3 regions of the Microbacterium sp. SORGH_AS_0969 genome follow, and region 2 is predicted to be linked to each of the others. Evidence: predicted binding sites of a transcription regulator. Region 2 holds the regulator's gene; each other region holds the start of a gene.
What was found. Region 2 encodes HrcA, which represses chaperone genes, less so after heat shock. Its sites were predicted from a motif close to TTNGCACTCGNNNNNNNCGAGTGCNAA; they were not measured.
Positions count from the first base shown of each region.

Region 1: the regulator HrcA is predicted to act here: its motif matches at 3,868-3,894, upstream of groES (co-chaperone GroES).
Region 3: the regulator HrcA is predicted to act here: its motif matches at 1,900-1,926, upstream of QE388_RS11370 (Hsp20/alpha crystallin family protein).

Region 1 covers NZ_JAUTAG010000001.1:512,001-517,402, forward strand. Annotated here, with positions in the region: gene QE388_RS02310 (MetQ/NlpA family ABC transporter substrate-binding protein) at 1-455, shown strand, start outside; gene QE388_RS02315 (methionine ABC transporter ATP-binding protein) at 452-1,483, shown strand; gene QE388_RS02320 (methionine ABC transporter permease) at 1,480-2,148, shown strand; gene QE388_RS02325 (aminotransferase class I/II-fold pyridoxal phosphate-dependent enzyme) at 2,151-3,323, shown strand; gene groES (co-chaperone GroES) at 3,492-3,788, opposite strand; gene QE388_RS02335 (class I SAM-dependent methyltransferase) at 3,921-5,108, shown strand; gene QE388_RS02340 (hypothetical protein) at 5,114-5,402, opposite strand, start outside.
Region 2 covers NZ_JAUTAG010000001.1:3,275,062-3,280,463, forward strand. Annotated here, with positions in the region: gene QE388_RS15360 (DUF1990 family protein) at 1-644, shown strand, start outside; gene hemW (radical SAM family heme chaperone HemW) at 644-1,861, shown strand; gene hrcA (heat-inducible transcriptional repressor HrcA) at 1,977-3,017, shown strand; gene dnaJ (molecular chaperone DnaJ) at 3,093-4,214, shown strand; gene QE388_RS15380 (16S rRNA (uracil(1498)-N(3))-methyltransferase) at 4,217-4,951, shown strand; gene QE388_RS15385 (HIT domain-containing protein) at 5,114-5,402, shown strand, end outside.
Region 3 covers NZ_JAUTAG010000001.1:2,441,709-2,447,110, reverse strand. Annotated here, with positions in the region: gene QE388_RS11380 (DUF2231 domain-containing protein) at 311-877, opposite strand; gene QE388_RS11375 (manganese catalase family protein) at 874-1,755, opposite strand; gene QE388_RS11370 (Hsp20/alpha crystallin family protein) at 1,989-2,444, shown strand; gene QE388_RS11365 (iron-containing redox enzyme family protein) at 2,651-3,718, shown strand; gene QE388_RS11360 (CDGSH iron-sulfur domain-containing protein) at 3,715-3,915, shown strand; gene QE388_RS11355 (glycosyltransferase family 2 protein) at 3,919-4,899, shown strand; gene QE388_RS11350 (hypothetical protein) at 5,012-5,374, opposite strand.

The DNA of each region.
Region 1 (5,402 bases), 2.8 Mb from region 2:
GCCTCGCCGATGTCGCGGACGGCTCGACCGTCACCGTCCCGAACTCGCCGTCGAACCTCTACCGCGGTCTGTTGATCCTTCGCGACGTGGGGTGGATCGACTTCGCCGACGTCGACGACCCCAACACCGCCGACCTGTCGATCATCACGTCGAACCCGAAGAACCTGAACATCACCCCGATCGACAACGCCCAGCAGGTTCCGGCCCTGCAGGACGTCGACTTCGCCACCATCCAGGGCAACTTCATCGTCTCGGGCGGCCTGAACTACGACGATGCCCTCGCGGTCGAGAACCAGCCGGTGCAGTTCTCCAACGTCGTCGCGGTCCGTTCGGTCGACGTCGACACTCCGTGGGCCCAGGCGATCAAGTCGGCCTACGAATCGCAGGAGTTCATCGACTACATCAAGGCGAACCCGCAGTACTCCGGCTACCAGCTCCCGGCCTGGTTCCAGTGAGCGGCACCGCGGGCGGAGGCATCGTCTTCGACGCGGTGACCAAGAGCTACACCCGGAGGGCCGTCACCACGACGGCCCTCCGGGACGTCTCGCTCGAGGTCGCCCCGGGGACGATCTTCGGCGTCATCGGATACAGCGGCGCGGGGAAGTCCACCCTGATCCGCACCGTCAACGGACTCGAGAAGCCCACCTCGGGCCGGGTGCTGGTCGACGGCGTCGACATCTCGTCGCTGCGGGGGCGTGACCTGCGCGCGGCACAGAAGAACACCGGCATGATCTTCCAGCAGTTCAACCTGCTCGAGACCCTGTCCGCGCGCGACAACGTCGCGCTCCCCCTGCGCCTCGACGGAGCCTCCCCCGCCGAAGCCCGCCGACGCGCCGACGAGGTGCTCGCCTTCGTCGGGCTGAGCGGCAAAGCCGGAAACCACCCCGGCGACCTGTCGGGCGGGCAGAAGCAGCGCGTCGGCATCGCGCGCGCCCTCGCCCGCAACCCGAAGATCCTGCTGTCGGACGAGTCCACGAGCGCGCTCGACCCCTCCACGACCGCGCAGATCCTCGATCTCCTCCGCCGGATCAACCGCGAATACGGCACGACGATCCTCGTCGTCACGCATGAGATGGACGTCATCAAAGACCTCGCGCACGAGGTGGCCGTGATGGCCGAGGGAGAAGTCGTCGAGCACGGGAGCGTGCTCGACACCTTCATCCGTCCTCGCGCCGCCGCGACGCGCGATTTCGTGGACACCATCGTCCCGCGCGGGCTCCCGCGGCGCGTCGTTGAGCACCTGGGCGGCGACGGACTCTGGCGCATGCTGCTCCTGGATGCCGAGGTCGAGCAGCCTCTCATCACGGGCCTGATCCGCCATGTCGGCGTCGACGTCAACATGCTGCACGCCGACATGACGCAGATCCAGGATCACACCGTCGGGCAGCTGATCGTGAAGGTCACCGGCTCCCCGGAGAAGGTCCGCGAAGCGCATGGCTATCTCGCCGCGCGCGTGGTCGAGCTCGAGGAGGTGGCCGGATGAACGGCGACAAGTGGACGCTCGTCACCCCCGACATGTACTTCCGTGCCCTCGGCGAGACGCTGCAGATGCTGGGCGTCTCGCTCGTGCTCGGATCGATCCTGGGCGTCGTCCTCGGAGCGATCCTCGCGCTCACACGCCGAGGCGGGGTTCTCCAGAACACCGCCGTCAACGTGGTTCTCGCGACCGTCGTCAATCTCATCCGATCGCTGCCGTTCATCATCCTGCTCGTGGCGATCCTGCCGTTCACCCGGCTGCTGGTGGGCACGAGCATCGGCGTCTGGGCCGCGATCGTCCCTCTCACCGTGATGGTCGCGCCCTACATCGGACGCCTGGTCGAGAACTCTCTGCTCGAGGTTCCCGCGGGGGTCGTGGAGGCGGCGCGGTCGATGGGCGCCTCTCCGCTGCAGATCTTCTGGCGGTTCCTCCTCCCAGAGGCGCGCGGCTCCCTCATCCTCGCCATCACCATCGCCACCGTCGGCCTCATCGACGCCACCGCGATGGCGGGCGTCGTCGGCGCCGGCGGCATCGGCGACCTCGCGCTGTCGTACGGTTACGAGCGGTACGACGGATTCGCGATGGTGATCACCTGCGTGACCCTGATCGTTCTCGTCCATGGCATCCAGGCGCTGGGCTCCGCGCTCGCGCGCCGCTACCGGCGGCGCTGACGGTGGTCGACTTCGAACCCGCAGCCCGGGTCGACGCCCTCCCTCCGAACTTCTGGGGGGCGATGGATGCCGAGAACGCCCGGATCGCGGCTCTCCCGGGGCCGCGGTTCATCGACGTGTCCAAGGGCAACCCCGATTTGCCGACGCCCGAGCGCATCGTCGAGGCGATGCAACGGTTCGTCGCCGATCCCGTCAACCACCGCTACCCGTCGTACGCAGCGCGCCCGTCGCTGCGGGAGGGCGTGGTGCAGCGGTACCGGGAGGACCACGGGCTCGATCTCGACCCCGACTCCCAGGTGGCGGTCTTCCACGGTTCGCACGAGGCGCTCATGGCTGCGGTGCTCGGACTCGCCGATCCCGGGTCGACGGTCGTGCTTCCCGACCCGGGCTATCCGATGTACACGTCGGCGGTGGACCTCGCTCAGGCACGGGCGGCGACGCTCCCGCTCGTCGGGCCGGATCATCAGCCCGACTTCGCGGCGCTCGCGCACCTCGACCGTGCGCGCGTGCTGCTGCTGAACTACCCGAACAACCCGACCGGGGCGGTGGCGACCCCGGCGACATTCGAGGCGGCGATCGCCTTCGCCGACCGCGTGGGAGCCGCCTTCGTGCACGACTTCGCGTACTCGTCGCTGGGCTTCGAGGCGCGGCCGCTCTCGGCGCTGGAAGTCGACGGCGCCGACGGGCGCACCGTCGAGGTGCAGACGCTGTCGAAGACCTACAGCATGGCGGGATGGCGGGTCGGTTTCGCCGCCGGCAATGCCACGATCATCGCGGCCATGCGCCGCTACCAGGCCCACGCCTTCAGTACGATGTTCGGCGCGACGCAGGAGGCCGCGGCCGCGGCGCTGCGCGGCGATCAGTCGGCCGCCGCCGACCTGGTCGAGGTCTATCGTCGTCGGCGCGACCTCGTCGTCGCGGGTCTGCGCGCGATCGGGTGGGACGTCATCGAGCCGCGGGGGACGTTCTTCGTGTGGGTGCGCCTTCCCGCGCGCACCGACGCCGTCGCGTTCGCCCGCCGCCTGCGGGAAGAGGCCCGCGTCGCGGTGGCCCCCGGCGACGGCTTCGGTCCGCGCGGACGCGGGCATGTGCGGCTCGGCCTCGTCGTCGACGACGCCACGCTGCACGAGCTCGTGGAGCGCCTCGCCTCGTTCTCGGCCGATCCGTCCGCCTGAAGCTTGCGCACGTCTCCCCGATGCAGCGGGTCGACAGGCCATACCCCGACGGCGCATCGCAGATCAGTGACGCGAAAAGCGCCGAGCGCCATCGTGTGACGGTGCTCGGAAACGACGAAGGTCCCGGATGCCGTGGCATCCGGGACCTTCAGACGATCTCGCTCGGGATCAGCGGACGACGACCGCCAGCACGTCGCGAGCCGAGAGCACGAGGTACTCCTCAGCGCCGAACTTGACCTCGGTGCCGCCGTACTTGCTGTAGAGCACGCGGTCGCCGACGGCGACGTCGAGGGGGACGCGGTTGCCGTTGTCGTCGATGCGGCCGGGGCCGACGGCGACGACTTCGCCCTCCTGCGGCTTCTCCTTGGCGGTGTCGGGGATGACGAGACCACTCGCGGTGGTCTGCTCAGCCTCGACCTGCTTGATGACGATGCGGTCCTCGAGCGGCTTGATGGAAACCGACACGGTCTACCTCTTCTTTCTCGTTACAGAAGACTTGTCAGCACTCACGCGGGGAGAGTGCTAATCCGAGTGTAGAGAAGCGCTGGCACTCACGCAACGCGAGTGCCAACACAATCGCGCACCTAGGCTGAATCGGTGGATACCCGCGAGCTGACCGCCCTCCTCACGCCCGAAGGCCTGCGCCTGCTCGACGAGGTGGGCCGGATGGAGTCCACCGACGACGCGGCGCGGGCGGTGTCGCGACTGCGTGCCGCCGGCCACTCCCCCGACCTCGTGTCGGCGGTCGTCGGTCAGGCGCGGCTGAGGGCGCGCGCGACGACGAAGTTCGGACCCTTCGCCGAGCGGATGCTGTTCACCCGGGCGGGCCTCGAACAGGCCACGCGCCTGTCGATCGCCGCGCGCCACGCCGGTCGGTTCCGTGCCGCGGGGATCACCCGCGTCGCCGATCTGGGATGCGGCATCGGCGGGGACGCTCTCGGGATGGCGGGTCTCGGCATCCGGGTCCGGGCCGTCGACGCCGATGAGGTGACGGCCGCGATCGCCGCGTACAACCTCGCCCCCTTCGACGACGCCGTGACCGTCGCGCACGCGCGCGCCGAGGACGTCGACCTCGAGGGAACGGATGCCGTGTGGCTCGATCCCGCGCGACGGACCGCCGGGCATTCCGAGACGCGACAGGTGTCGTCGGCCGAGTGGTCCCCTTCACTCGATTGGGTTTTCGCGCTGGTGAAGGAACGGTCCGGCGGGGTCAAGCTCGGACCCGGGTTCGACCGGGCGCAGATCCCCGACGACCTCGAGGCACAGTGGATCAGCGCGGACGGCTCGACCATCGAGCTCGTCCTCTGGTCGGGAGCGCTCGCGCGCGAGAACGTGCGCCGCGCGGCGCTGGTCGTGCGCGGAGACGATGCGTGGGAGCTCACGGCTCCGGCCGACTCCCCCGACGTCGAGCCGCGCGAGCTCGGGGCGTTCGTGCACGAGCCGGACGGAGCGGTCATCCGCGCGCGGCTCATCGGCGAGGTCGCTCGCGCGCTCGACGCGGGGATGCTCGCTCCCGGCATTGCCTACCTGACCTCGGACGCGCCGCTCACGAGTCCCTTCGTGTCATCGTTCCGGGTGCGCGAGCAGCTCCCGGCGGACCCGAAGAAACTCGGGCAGGCGCTGCGTGCGCGCGGCATCGGGACGCTCGAGATCAAGAAGCGGGGCATCGACGTCGATCCCGCGGTGCTGCGCAAGAAGCTGTCCCTGCGCGGCGACGAGGCGGCGACGCTCATCCTCACGCGCATCGGCTCGAAGCGGCTGGCCCTCTTGGCCGATCGCGTCTGAGCCCGTCACGCGGCGAGCTGCGAGAAGCCCCAGACCAGCCACCCGGCGCTGAAGACGGCGGACAGCAGTGACAGCACCAGCGCCCATGTCGCCGCGCGTCGACCATCGTGGGCGCGACGCAACGACATCGTCGCGACGATCGCGGCCACCGCGCTGAGCGGGAGCAGCCACCCCCAGAAGAACGACGACGCCAACGACGCGATCGCGAGCAGCAGGGCCCACGGCGCGAGCGAGGGCGGCGGCCTCGGGGCCGGGGGCACGTAGGGGATCACGTGGTCGCCGAAGGCCGCCATC
Region 2 (5,402 bases):
TGCGTCGGCAGAACTTCACCGATGACACGGTCGACTACGCCGCCGTCGGCGCCACCCAGGCGCACGACCTGATGCAGTACCCGCCGGAGCACTCGGTCCCCGCCGAAGACGCGTGGCGGATCGGCAGCGGCGAGGAGCGCTTCGCCGCGGCCAGCGAACTGCTGCTGTCGTGGGCTCCGCTGCGTTCGGGCGATCTGAGCATCAGCGATGTGCGTCCGGCATCCGGAGGCGGATACTCCGGCGTGGGGTTCGACGCCGACGGGGCACCCATCGCTCCGAGCAGCCTCGAGCCCGAGCAGCGCTTCGCCGCCGACGGCACGCCGTTCGTCAGCCCCGGTACGGGAGTACGCCTGCACGGCAAGGTCGACGGGCACCGCGCCGACGCCGAGCTGCGCGTCATCTCGGTCTTCGAAGAGCCCCGGCGCGTCGGCTTCATCCTCGGCACCGTCGGGCACTCGAACGTGAGCGGCGAGGAGCTTTTCATCGTCGAGTGGCGCGACAACGACGAGGTGTGGTTCGTGGTCCGCGCGTTCGACCGGCCGACCGTGCCCTCGTACCGTCTGTTCACGAGCCGCCTCCGCCGCCGTCGGCGGGCGCTCTTCACGCAGTACCTGCGCGCGATCTCTCCGCTGTACACGTCCTGATGGGCGGACCCCTTCCCCTCGGAGACCCCGCTCCCGCCGATGGGCGATTGCCCGACGACCTGACGATCGATCCGACGACGGACTTCGGCGTCTACCTGCACGTGCCGTTCTGCCGCGTTCGCTGCGGATACTGCGACTTCAACACCTACACCGCGAGCGAGCTCCGCGGAGCGCGGCAAGACGACTTCGCCGACACACTCGCGGCCGAGGTGCGCCTGGCGGGCAGGGTGATGGATGCCGCGGGCCCCCGCCGCATGGCATCCACGGTGTTCTTCGGGGGAGGCACGCCGACCCTGCTGCCGCCCGGCGACCTCGCGCGGATGCTCGACGCGGTACGGACTGAGTTCGGCATCACCGACGGCGCCGAGATCACCGTGGAGGCCAACCCCGACACGGTCGACGATGCCGTGATGGAGACGCTGGCGGCCGCCGGAGTGACCCGCGTGTCGGTCGGAATGCAGTCGGCTCGACCGCACGTCCTGGCGGCTCTTGACCGGACGCACGACCCCGCGAATGTCGCGACCGCAGTCGCGTCCGCCCGCCGAGCCGGCCTCGATGTCTCGCTCGACCTCATCTACGGCGCACCGGGGGAGTCTCTCGACGATTGGCGCGCATCGCTCGAAGCGGCCTCGGTCCTCGAGCCCGACCACATCTCGGCCTACGCTCTCATCGTCGAAGACGGCACGAAGCTCGTGCGACAGATCCGCTCGGGCGCGGTCGCCATGCCGGATGACGACCTGCAGGCCGACATGTACGAGCTCGCCGACGAGGTGCTCGCCGCCGCCGGGTACGACTGGTACGAGGTGTCGAACTGGTCGCGGGGCGTCGCCCACCGTTCGCGGCACAATCTCGCGTACTGGCGGGGGACCGACTGGTGGGGCTTCGGCCCCGGTGCCCACAGCCACGTCGCGGGACTCCGCTGGTGGAACGTCAAGCACCCGGCCGCGTACGCGCAGCGTCTGGCCGCCGACGAGTCGCCCGCCGCTGCGCGAGAGCGGCCCGACGAAACGGCTCGGCGTCTCGAATCTGTGCTGCTGCGCAGCCGGATCCGCGAGGGTCTGGCGGTGTCGGAGCTGCACGGCGAGGGCCGCAAGGCCGTGGCCTCCCTCATCGCCGACGGTCTCGTCGAGGGTCCGGATGCCGTGCGCGGGCGCATCGTCCTCACCCGGCGCGGGCGCCTCCTCGCGGATGCCGTCGTACGGGCCCTCACCGCCTGACGCTGCCCGCAGTCGGGCCGAGTCCACGGCATCCGCGAGCCCCCGGCGACGACGCGCGCCGATCCCGTAGAATTGGCACTCACGACTTCGGAGTGCCAAACGGGAGGAGCAGCTCATGGTGTCGGAACGCGGCCTTCAGGTGCTCCGCGCGATCGTGCAGGACTACGTCGACACACGCGAGCCGGTCGGCAGCAAGGCCATCGTCGATCGTCACGCGTTCGGGGTGTCGGCCGCGACCATCCGCAACGACATGGCGCTGCTCGAAGACGAAGAGCTCATCGTCGCGCCGCACACCTCCTCGGGCCGCGTCCCCACGGACAAGGGGTATCGGGTCTTCGTCGACCACCTCGCCGAGCTGCGCCCGCTCTCGAGTGCCCAGCGCAGCGCGATCACCTCGTTCCTCGACCAGGCGGGCGACCTCGACGACCTGCTCGCGCGGACGGTGCGCGCACTGACGCAGTTGACCGGTCAGGTCGCGATCGTGCAGTACCCGTCGTTCGCGCGGGCGAACGTCACTCACGTCGAGCTCGTCGCGCTCGGCGGGCCGCGCGTGCTCGTCATCCTCGTCACCGACACCGGGCGCGTCTCGCAGCGGATCGCGCTCGTCCCGGCCGAACCCGCCGAGCCCGAGATCGTGCAGCTGCGCGCGCGGGTGGGTGCCGTGCTGGTCGGGCGGAGCGTCGCCGACAGCGTCCAGCGAGTGGCCGACGCCCTCGCCGACGGACCGCGCCCGGGCGTCGCCATCGACGCGATCGCCGACGCGGTACTGCGCGTGGTGGGCGAAGAGCTCGAGGAGTTCCGCCAGGATCGCCTCGTGATGGCGGGAGCGGCGACCCTCGCCAAGCGCGAGCAGGACTTCCGTGGCAGCATCTACCCGCTGCTCGAGGCCATCGAGGAGCAGGTGACGCTCCTGCGCCTCATGAGCGAGATGGTCGCGGACGACAAGGGCCTCTCGGCCAGCATCGGCCGCGAGAACGAGCCGTTCGGTCTCATCGAGGCGTCCGTCCTCGCGAGCCGGTACGACGGCTCCGCCGGCGGCGCGCGGGTGGGTCTGCTCGGCCCCACCCGCATGGACTACTCCTCCAACCTCGCGGCGGTCCGCGCCGTCGCGCACTATCTGACCCGGATGCTCGAAGACGACGACAGTTCCCGCTGACGACGAGCGCGACGAACCCCCCGCGACGAGCACCCCACCGAGAACGATCCCGCGCAAGCGGGCAGGAAGGCGACTGTGGCTGACCACTACGAGGTCCTGGGCGTCGAGCGCGACGCCAGCCCCGAAGACATCAAGAAGGCGTACCGACGCCTGGCGCGCCAACTGCACCCCGACGTGAACCCCGGAGAAGACGCGTCCGAGCGCTTCAAGCTCGTCACGCACGCTTACGACGTGCTCAGCGACCCCGAGCAGCGCCGTCGCTACGACATGGGCGGCGACCAGAACCCCTTCGGCGGCGGGGGAGCGGGCGGCTTCGGCGGTTTCAGCGACATCTTCGAGACCTTCTTCGGCGGAGCTCAGGGCGGCGGGGGCCGCGGGCCGAGGCCCCGTTCACGGCGTGAGCGCGGTCAGGACGCGCTCGTGCGCGTGACCCTCAGCCTCGGCGATGTCGTGTTCGGCGTGCATCGCGACCTCGAGGTCGACACCGCCGTGCTGTGCGAGACGTGCCAGGGCGCGTGCACGGCTCCGGGCACGAGCGAGGTCACGTGCGACATCTGCCACGGCTCGGGCCACGTGCAGCGCACGGTCCGCAGCCTCCTCGGCAATGTCGTCACCAGCCAGCCCTGCAACGTCTGCCAGGGTCACGGCACGACCATTCCCTACCCGTGCAACACCTGCCAGGGCCAGGGACGCGTTCGCGCGCGCCGCACCGTCTCCGTCGACATCCCCGCCGGCGTCGAATCGGGTCTGCGTCTGCAGCTCCCGGGCTCGGGCGAGGTGGGTCCCGCCGGCGGCCCCAACGGCGACCTGTACATCGAGGTCACCGTCGAGGCGCACGAGGCCTTCAGCCGCGAGGGTGACGACCTGCTCGCCACGCTTGAGGTCTCGATGCCGGACGCCATCCTCGGCACGACCACGACGATCGAGTCGCTCGACGGGACCGTCGACCTCGAAGTGCGTCCCGGCGTCCAGTCGGGCGACGTGCTGACGATCAAGAACCGCGGCATCACCCCGCTGCGCGGAAGCCAGCGCGGCGACCTCAAGGTGGGCGTGCAGGTGGTCACCCCGACGCGCCTCGATCACAAGGAGCGCGCCCTCATCGAGGAGTTCGCGAAGCGGACGAGGGCCCCGAAGCCCCGCCTGGCCGAGCACCAGCAGGGCATGTTCGCGAAGTTCCGCGATCGTTTCCGGCACTGACCGTGGCTCTGCATTTCGTCACCGACGAGGCGGCATCCGCTCAGCTCGGTGACATCGTCGAACTCACCGGCTCTGAGGCGCACCACGCGGCCGCGGTGCGTCGGGTGCGCGTCGACGAAGCCGTGACGCTGGGGGATGGGCGGGGGACGTGGCTCTCGGGCCTCGTGACCGGGGCGTCGCCGAAGCAGGTCGACGTCCGGGTCACCGGCCGCGACGAGGTGCCCGCGCCGAGTCCGCGCTTCGTCCTCGTCCAGGCGCTCGCCAAGGGCGACCGCGACGAGCTCGCGGTCCAGGCGGCCACCGAACTCGGCGTCGACGCCATCGTGCCCTGGCAGGCCTCTCGGAGCGTGTCGCGCTGGGATGCCAAGGCCGAAAAGGGCCTCGCCCGCTGGCGGACCATTGTGCGTGAGGCCGCGAAGCAGGCGCATCGCGCCTGGATCCCCGAGGTCGAGGGCGTGGCGCGCACAGCGGATCTCGTCCGGCTCGCCGCGACGTCGCAGGTGCTGGTGCTCGAGCCGTCGGCATCCGCTCGCCTCACCGCCGCCGCGACGGAGGCGTCGGACGGTCGCGACGTCGTGCTCGTGGTCGGCCCCGAGGGCGGGATTGCCCCCGAGGAGCTCTCGGCGCTCGCGGACGCCGGCGCACGGCTCGTGCGGCTCGGCGACACGGTCTTGCGCACCTCCACCGCGGGGGCCGCGGCGATCTCGGTGCTCTCGGCGGCGCACGGTCGCTGGTGAGCGGGGCGCGTCCCTGGTTTGGGGCGCGTTCTTCCGTTTGGGGCGCGGTAGTTCACGCCCCAAACGGTGAAATGCGCCCCAAACGCCGGAAGCCGGTCGCGCGCCGTGGGGAGGTGGGATCGGTCCGCCCCGGTGTCGGAGGCCGTCGATAGACTGGATGCCATGAGCGAACCCTCCGTTTTCACGCGCATCCTGCAGGGCGAGATCCCGGCCGAGATCGTGGCCGAGACGGAGAACGTCTTCGCGATCCGCGATATCGCTCCGCAGGCGCCGGTGCATCTGCTCGTCATCCCGAAGACCGCCGAATACCGGAACGTGGTCGAGCTCGCGGCGGGCGACCCCGACCTCCTGAGCGAAGTCATCGGGCTGGCCAACACGGTGGCCGCCGAGCACGCCGACGGAGATTTCCGTCTCATCTTCAACACCGGCGAGGGTGCCGGTCAGACCGTCT
Region 3 (5,402 bases), 830 kb from region 2:
GTGCCGTCACGCGGAGACCTCGCCCGACACGCCGATCCCGAGACCGCTCCCCCGGCGTGCCGCTCACGAACTCCGCCCGACGGCACGCGTCCCAGCACAGCCGCGACACGGCCACAGGCCTCCCCGGCCACCCGTCCCCGCGTACCGTCGTGCGGAGCCCCTCCCCGACACGCCGCCACCCCACACCCCCACCCGGCGTGTCGCCGACGAACTCCGCCCGACGGCACACGTCCCGGCACGACCGCGACGGGGGAACGACGGAACCCGGATGCCATGGCATCCGGGTTCCGAAACGGAGACGACGCGACCCTCAGGCGGTCTCGAAGCCCTCTCGCTGCGTGTTCTCGTCGGCGACACGGACGCCCCAGCGGTACGCGAGCTTGCCGCCGAGCCAGCCGGAGACGCCGAGACCGAGAGAAGCCACGGCGCTCAGAGCGAAGGCGACGACCGGCACGCGGCCGAGGTCGAGGAGACGCACGAGCAGACCGAGCGAGAACAGCACCATCGCCGTGACGTTGAGCACCAGGTGCGCGAGCGCGGTCCGGCGAGCGGGGGTCCCGGACGGGATGCGCGACATGTCCAGCAGCCCGAGCACCGAGGCGAACGCGGCCCCGCCGAGACCGATTCCGATGAGCCAGCGCGAGCCCGTCGCGAAAGCCCGAGGGTCGTCGGCGGCGAGCCCGAGCAGATCGAACACCAGGCTCGACGACCACGCCCCGATCGGGATCGTCACCGCGACCGGATGGAACGGATGGCCGTACGGCCCCGCGACGATCGCCCGGGGAACCTTGGCCGCGCGCATCGCGGGGAAGCTCGCTCCGCTCCGCGGTGCCGAGACCGTCGAGGGCCCCGGCACCGCGGCATCCGCCCCGCTCATTCCTTGTGCAGCGCGTCCTGCGCGCGACCGGCGAGCTTCTCGACCGTGTTCGGCAGCTCGGTCGTGCCGTAGAACCGGGCGTCGGGGTGCGTGGGCGGGGGCATCGGCACGCCCGCGGGCGGCTCCGGCAGGTAGGTGAACTCGCCCTTGCCGTCGGGGGTCGGGCCCGAGGCCCAGGTACCGTCTCCGGCCTGCTTCCCGTCGCTGAAATTGATGTACTGGTACGACACGTCGCGATCCTCCTTGTCGAGGGGGAAGTTGCTCGGCACCGGGAGCTTCTCGAGCCCCTCGGCCTGCAGTTCGGCGGCGGCCGCTGCCCACTGGTTCTGGTGCATGGTGTCGCGTGCGAGCAGGAACGCGAGCAGGTCCTTCACGCCGTGGTCGTCGGTCTGGTGGTAGAGCCGCGCGACCTGCACGCGCCCCTGCATCTCGGCGTTCGCGTTCGCCGTGAAGTCGGCGAGGAGGTTGCCGCTCGCGGTGACGAAGCTGCCCTGCCACGGGTTGCCCATCGAGTCGACCGGGCGCGCGCCGGCCCCCGCGACGATCCCGTGCTGGATGTCGGTGCCGCCGATGACCGCGGCGACGGTCGGGTCGTTCTGCACGGCCTCCTCGGTGATGCCGAGCGGGGCCTTCTCGAGCAGCTGGGCGATCATGATCGCGAGCATCTCGACGTGGCCCATCTCTTCGGCGCCGATCCCGAACACGAGATCCCGGTACTTGCCGGGCATGTGCATGTTCCAGGCCTGGAACTGGTACTGCATCGCGACCGAGATCTCGCCGTACTGCCCGCCCAGCACCTCCTGGAGCTTGCGGGCGTAGACCGCGTCGGGCTTCTCGGGGGTCGCGGAATGCTGGAGCTCTTGCCGGTGGAAGTACATCGTCTCTCCTCACCGCGCCGTGGGGGGATGCTCGGTCGGTCGACCGGGGTGGCGCGTTGGGGGCTACGAAACGGGTCGCTCGACGGGTTCGGCACGGGGGTTGTCGTCGGCCACGGAGTGCGTGACAATCGCGCACCCGGGGTCTTGGCACTCTCATCCCGAGAGTGCTAATCTGGTCGCAGTTGAGCGAACACGACTCAACTTCAACGGACAGATCGAAAAGGAGTATCGACATGGCCACCTACGACCCCTTCCGCGACCTCGACCGCCTCGCGTCGACCCTTCTCGACGCTCGCCGCGGCGGCGGACCGCGACGGATGCCGATGGACCTCTACCGCGATGGTGACCACTACGTCCTCGCCGCCGACCTCCCGGGCGTCGACCCGGGATCGGTCGACATCGACGTCGACGGTCAGCTGCTCACGATCCGCGCCGAACGCACGCTCTCCTCGGGCGAAGGCGTGAAGTGGATCACCCGCGAGCGCGAGACGGCCTCGTTCGTGCGGCAGCTCAACCTCGGCCAGGGCATCGACACCGACAACATCAGCGCGTCGTACCGCAACGGCGTGCTCAGCGTCACGATCCCGGTCAGCGAGAAGGCGAAGCCGCGCCGCATCGCCGTCTCGACCGACGACCACGACGGCGTCATCGAAGCGCACGAGAGCACCCCGCAGCTCATCGAGCAGTGAGTCGCACCACGAGGGGGCCGGCCTTCCGGGGCCGGCCCCCTCGCCGTCTGCGCGCGGTGCATGGGCGCAACCGTGAAGGTGGGCGACGGGCGCGCCCCGCCGTGCGCGCGGGGCAAACGCCGCGTGCGCGGAGGGCACGGCCGGTCGTGCCCGCGCTCGGTGTCAAGGCCCTCGGCGCAGCGCGCTGACCGCCGCAGAGTGCCGAGGTGTCTGTCACCATCCCCTCCCCCCTGAGCCCCCCGGACGATCGCGCCGTCGCGCCCACCCTGCCCTTCCGTCCGCGCGGCCCGGTCAGCGCCGCCGTGCTCGACCACCTCGTCCACGGTGCCGTCACCGCCCACACGGCTCTCGCCGACGCCGCGGTCGCGGCATCCGTCGACATCGAACGCGACGAGGATCTGCAGCTGGCCCTGTTCGCGCTGTACGCGTCGTCGTACGGATCCATCCCCGCCTTCCGCGCCGACCTGGAGTGGAACCCGAGCCTCATCGCCACGCGCCGCGTGATCGAGACGGCTTTCGATCTCTCGCTGCGGCGAAGCGTCGAGGTTCCCGCGCTTCCGGCGGCGACAGCGGATGCCGTGGCCCGCGCGCTCTTCACGATGACCGGCGCCGACACCGGCCCGAGCCTGTCGCGCCACCTTGCTCGGAAGGCGACCCTCGACCAGGCGCGCGAGTTCCTCGTCCAGCGCACGATCTACACGCTCCGGGAAGCGGACCCGCACTCGTGGGCGATCCCGCGGTTGACCGGGCGCCCGAAGGCGGCGCTCGTCGAGATCCAGTCCGACGAGTACGGCGGCGGCCGCCCGGACCGCGTGCACGCGACCCTCTTCGCCCGCGCGGTCCGCGCCGCAGGCCTGGATGCCGAGTACGGAGCGTACATCGACGAGGTGCCAGCCGTGACCCTCGCATCGCACAACGCCATGTCGATGTTCGGCCTCAATCGGCGCCTGCTGGGCGCGATCGTCGGGCATCTCGCCGCGTTCGAGATGACCTCGTCCATCCCCAACCGTCTCTACGCCGAGGGGCTACGTCGGCTCGGGTTCGACGACGACGTCTGCGAGTACTTCGACGAGCACGTCGAAGCGGATGCGGTGCACGAACAGATCGCCGGACACGACCTGGCCGGCGCCCTCGCCGAAGACCGCCCCGACCTGCTCGCCGACATCCTGTTCGGCGCGGCGGTGTGCCTCGAGGTCGATGCGCGGGTGGGCCGGCACATGCTCGACGCCTGGTCGCGGGGCGAATCGTCGTTGCGTGAAGAGGATGCACGATGAGCGACGACCCCGTCACCATCACCGCCTACCCCGACGGTCCGCTCCTCGTCCGCGGGGACGCCGAGATCCGCACGAGCGAGGGCGAGCCCGTCGCCCGAACCCGGCGCACGGTGGCGCTCTGCCGCTGCGGCCTGTCGACGATCAAGCCCTACTGCGACGGCACCCACAAGGCATCCGGGTTCCGCACCGACGACTGAGCCGTGCGCGTCGACGCCGAGTACGTGCTGCCGCTGCGGTGGCACGACGACCACGACCTCGACGAGCTGACCGCCTATCTGCGCGACCTCTCGCGGTGGATCGACGTGACCGTGGTGGACGGTTCCGCGCCGGCGCTCTTCCGCGCGCACGCCCACGCGTGGGGAGGGCACGTGCGCCACGTGCAGCCCGCCGTCGAGGGCGGGGCGAACGGCAAGGTCCGCGGCGTGCTGAGCGGGCTCGCGGTCGCTCGTCACGAGCGCGTCGTCCTCGCCGACGACGACGTGCGCCACACGCCCGACACCCTCGCGGCCCTCGTGACGGAGCTTCAGGATGCCGACCTGGTCAAGCCGCAGAACGTCTTCTTCCCGCGCCCCTGGCACGCCCACTGGGACACGGCGCGGTCGCTCGTGAACCGCGCCCTCGGAGCCGATTACCCCGGGACGTATGGGCTCCGCCGGTCAGCCCTGCCTCGCGGATACGACGCAGACGCCCTGTTCGAGAACTGCGAGATGGAGCGCACCGTGCGCGCAGGCGGAGGGCGAGTACGCGCGCGGCGCGACCTTTTCGTGCCCCGACGACCTCCGTCCGCGCGCCGGTTCTGGTCGCAGCGCGTCCGCCAGGCGTACGACAGTCATGCCCAGCCGGTGCGGCTCATGGCCGAGCTGGCGATCATCCCCGTCGTGTGGCGCCTGCGTCGGCGGCGCGGCATCCTGGCCTTCCTCACCCTCGCGGTGATCGGGCTCGGGGAACTCGGTCGCCGTCGCGCGGGCGGTGGGGCCGTCTACCCACGGTCCGCGGCGCTGTGGGTGCCGGTCTGGGCCATCGAGCGCGGCCTCTGCAGCTGGGCGGCCGTCGGACTCCGGCTCCGCGGCGGCGTGCCGTACGCCGGCGCACGTCTGCGGCTGGCGGCGACACCGTTGCGGACGCTGCGCCTGCGGGTTACGGACGACGCCGTCCGCTCTCGCGGCGGACGAGACTCCTGAGAAGTGTGGCGCAGGGGTGGAGATCCGCGACCTGCTGCCCGCTGGACCACAGAAACTCAGGAGTTTCGCCCCGCGCCGCCCCGCCGCAGGAGCCGGGGGCGACGCGAAGCGGTCAGAGGTCTTCGGGAGCGAGGTCGCCCTGGCCTTCCTCACCGAGCTCGACGATGCCGGGGTCCTCCCCCTGCGAGTCGGTCCCGGTCGACTCCGGGTGGATGTCCTCGAGCGGGATGTCGCTGTCGTCCGCGGGGATCTCGGCCGGGTCGGCACCGGTGGCCGTCGCGGGGTTGATGTCCTCGGGGTCGACACCGGCATCGACGGCCGTCGTGGCATCCCACTCCGCCTGCGCGGGGTCGAGCGCGGGATCGGGCTCGATGGAAGTGTCGCCGTCGCGCAACGGCTGGGCACCCGAGAGACCGCCGTCGGGGTCGGTGACGGGAACGTCGGGGGTGGACGGGTCGATCGAGGCGTCGCTCATGAGAGGTCCTTTCGTTTGAACCCCTTCA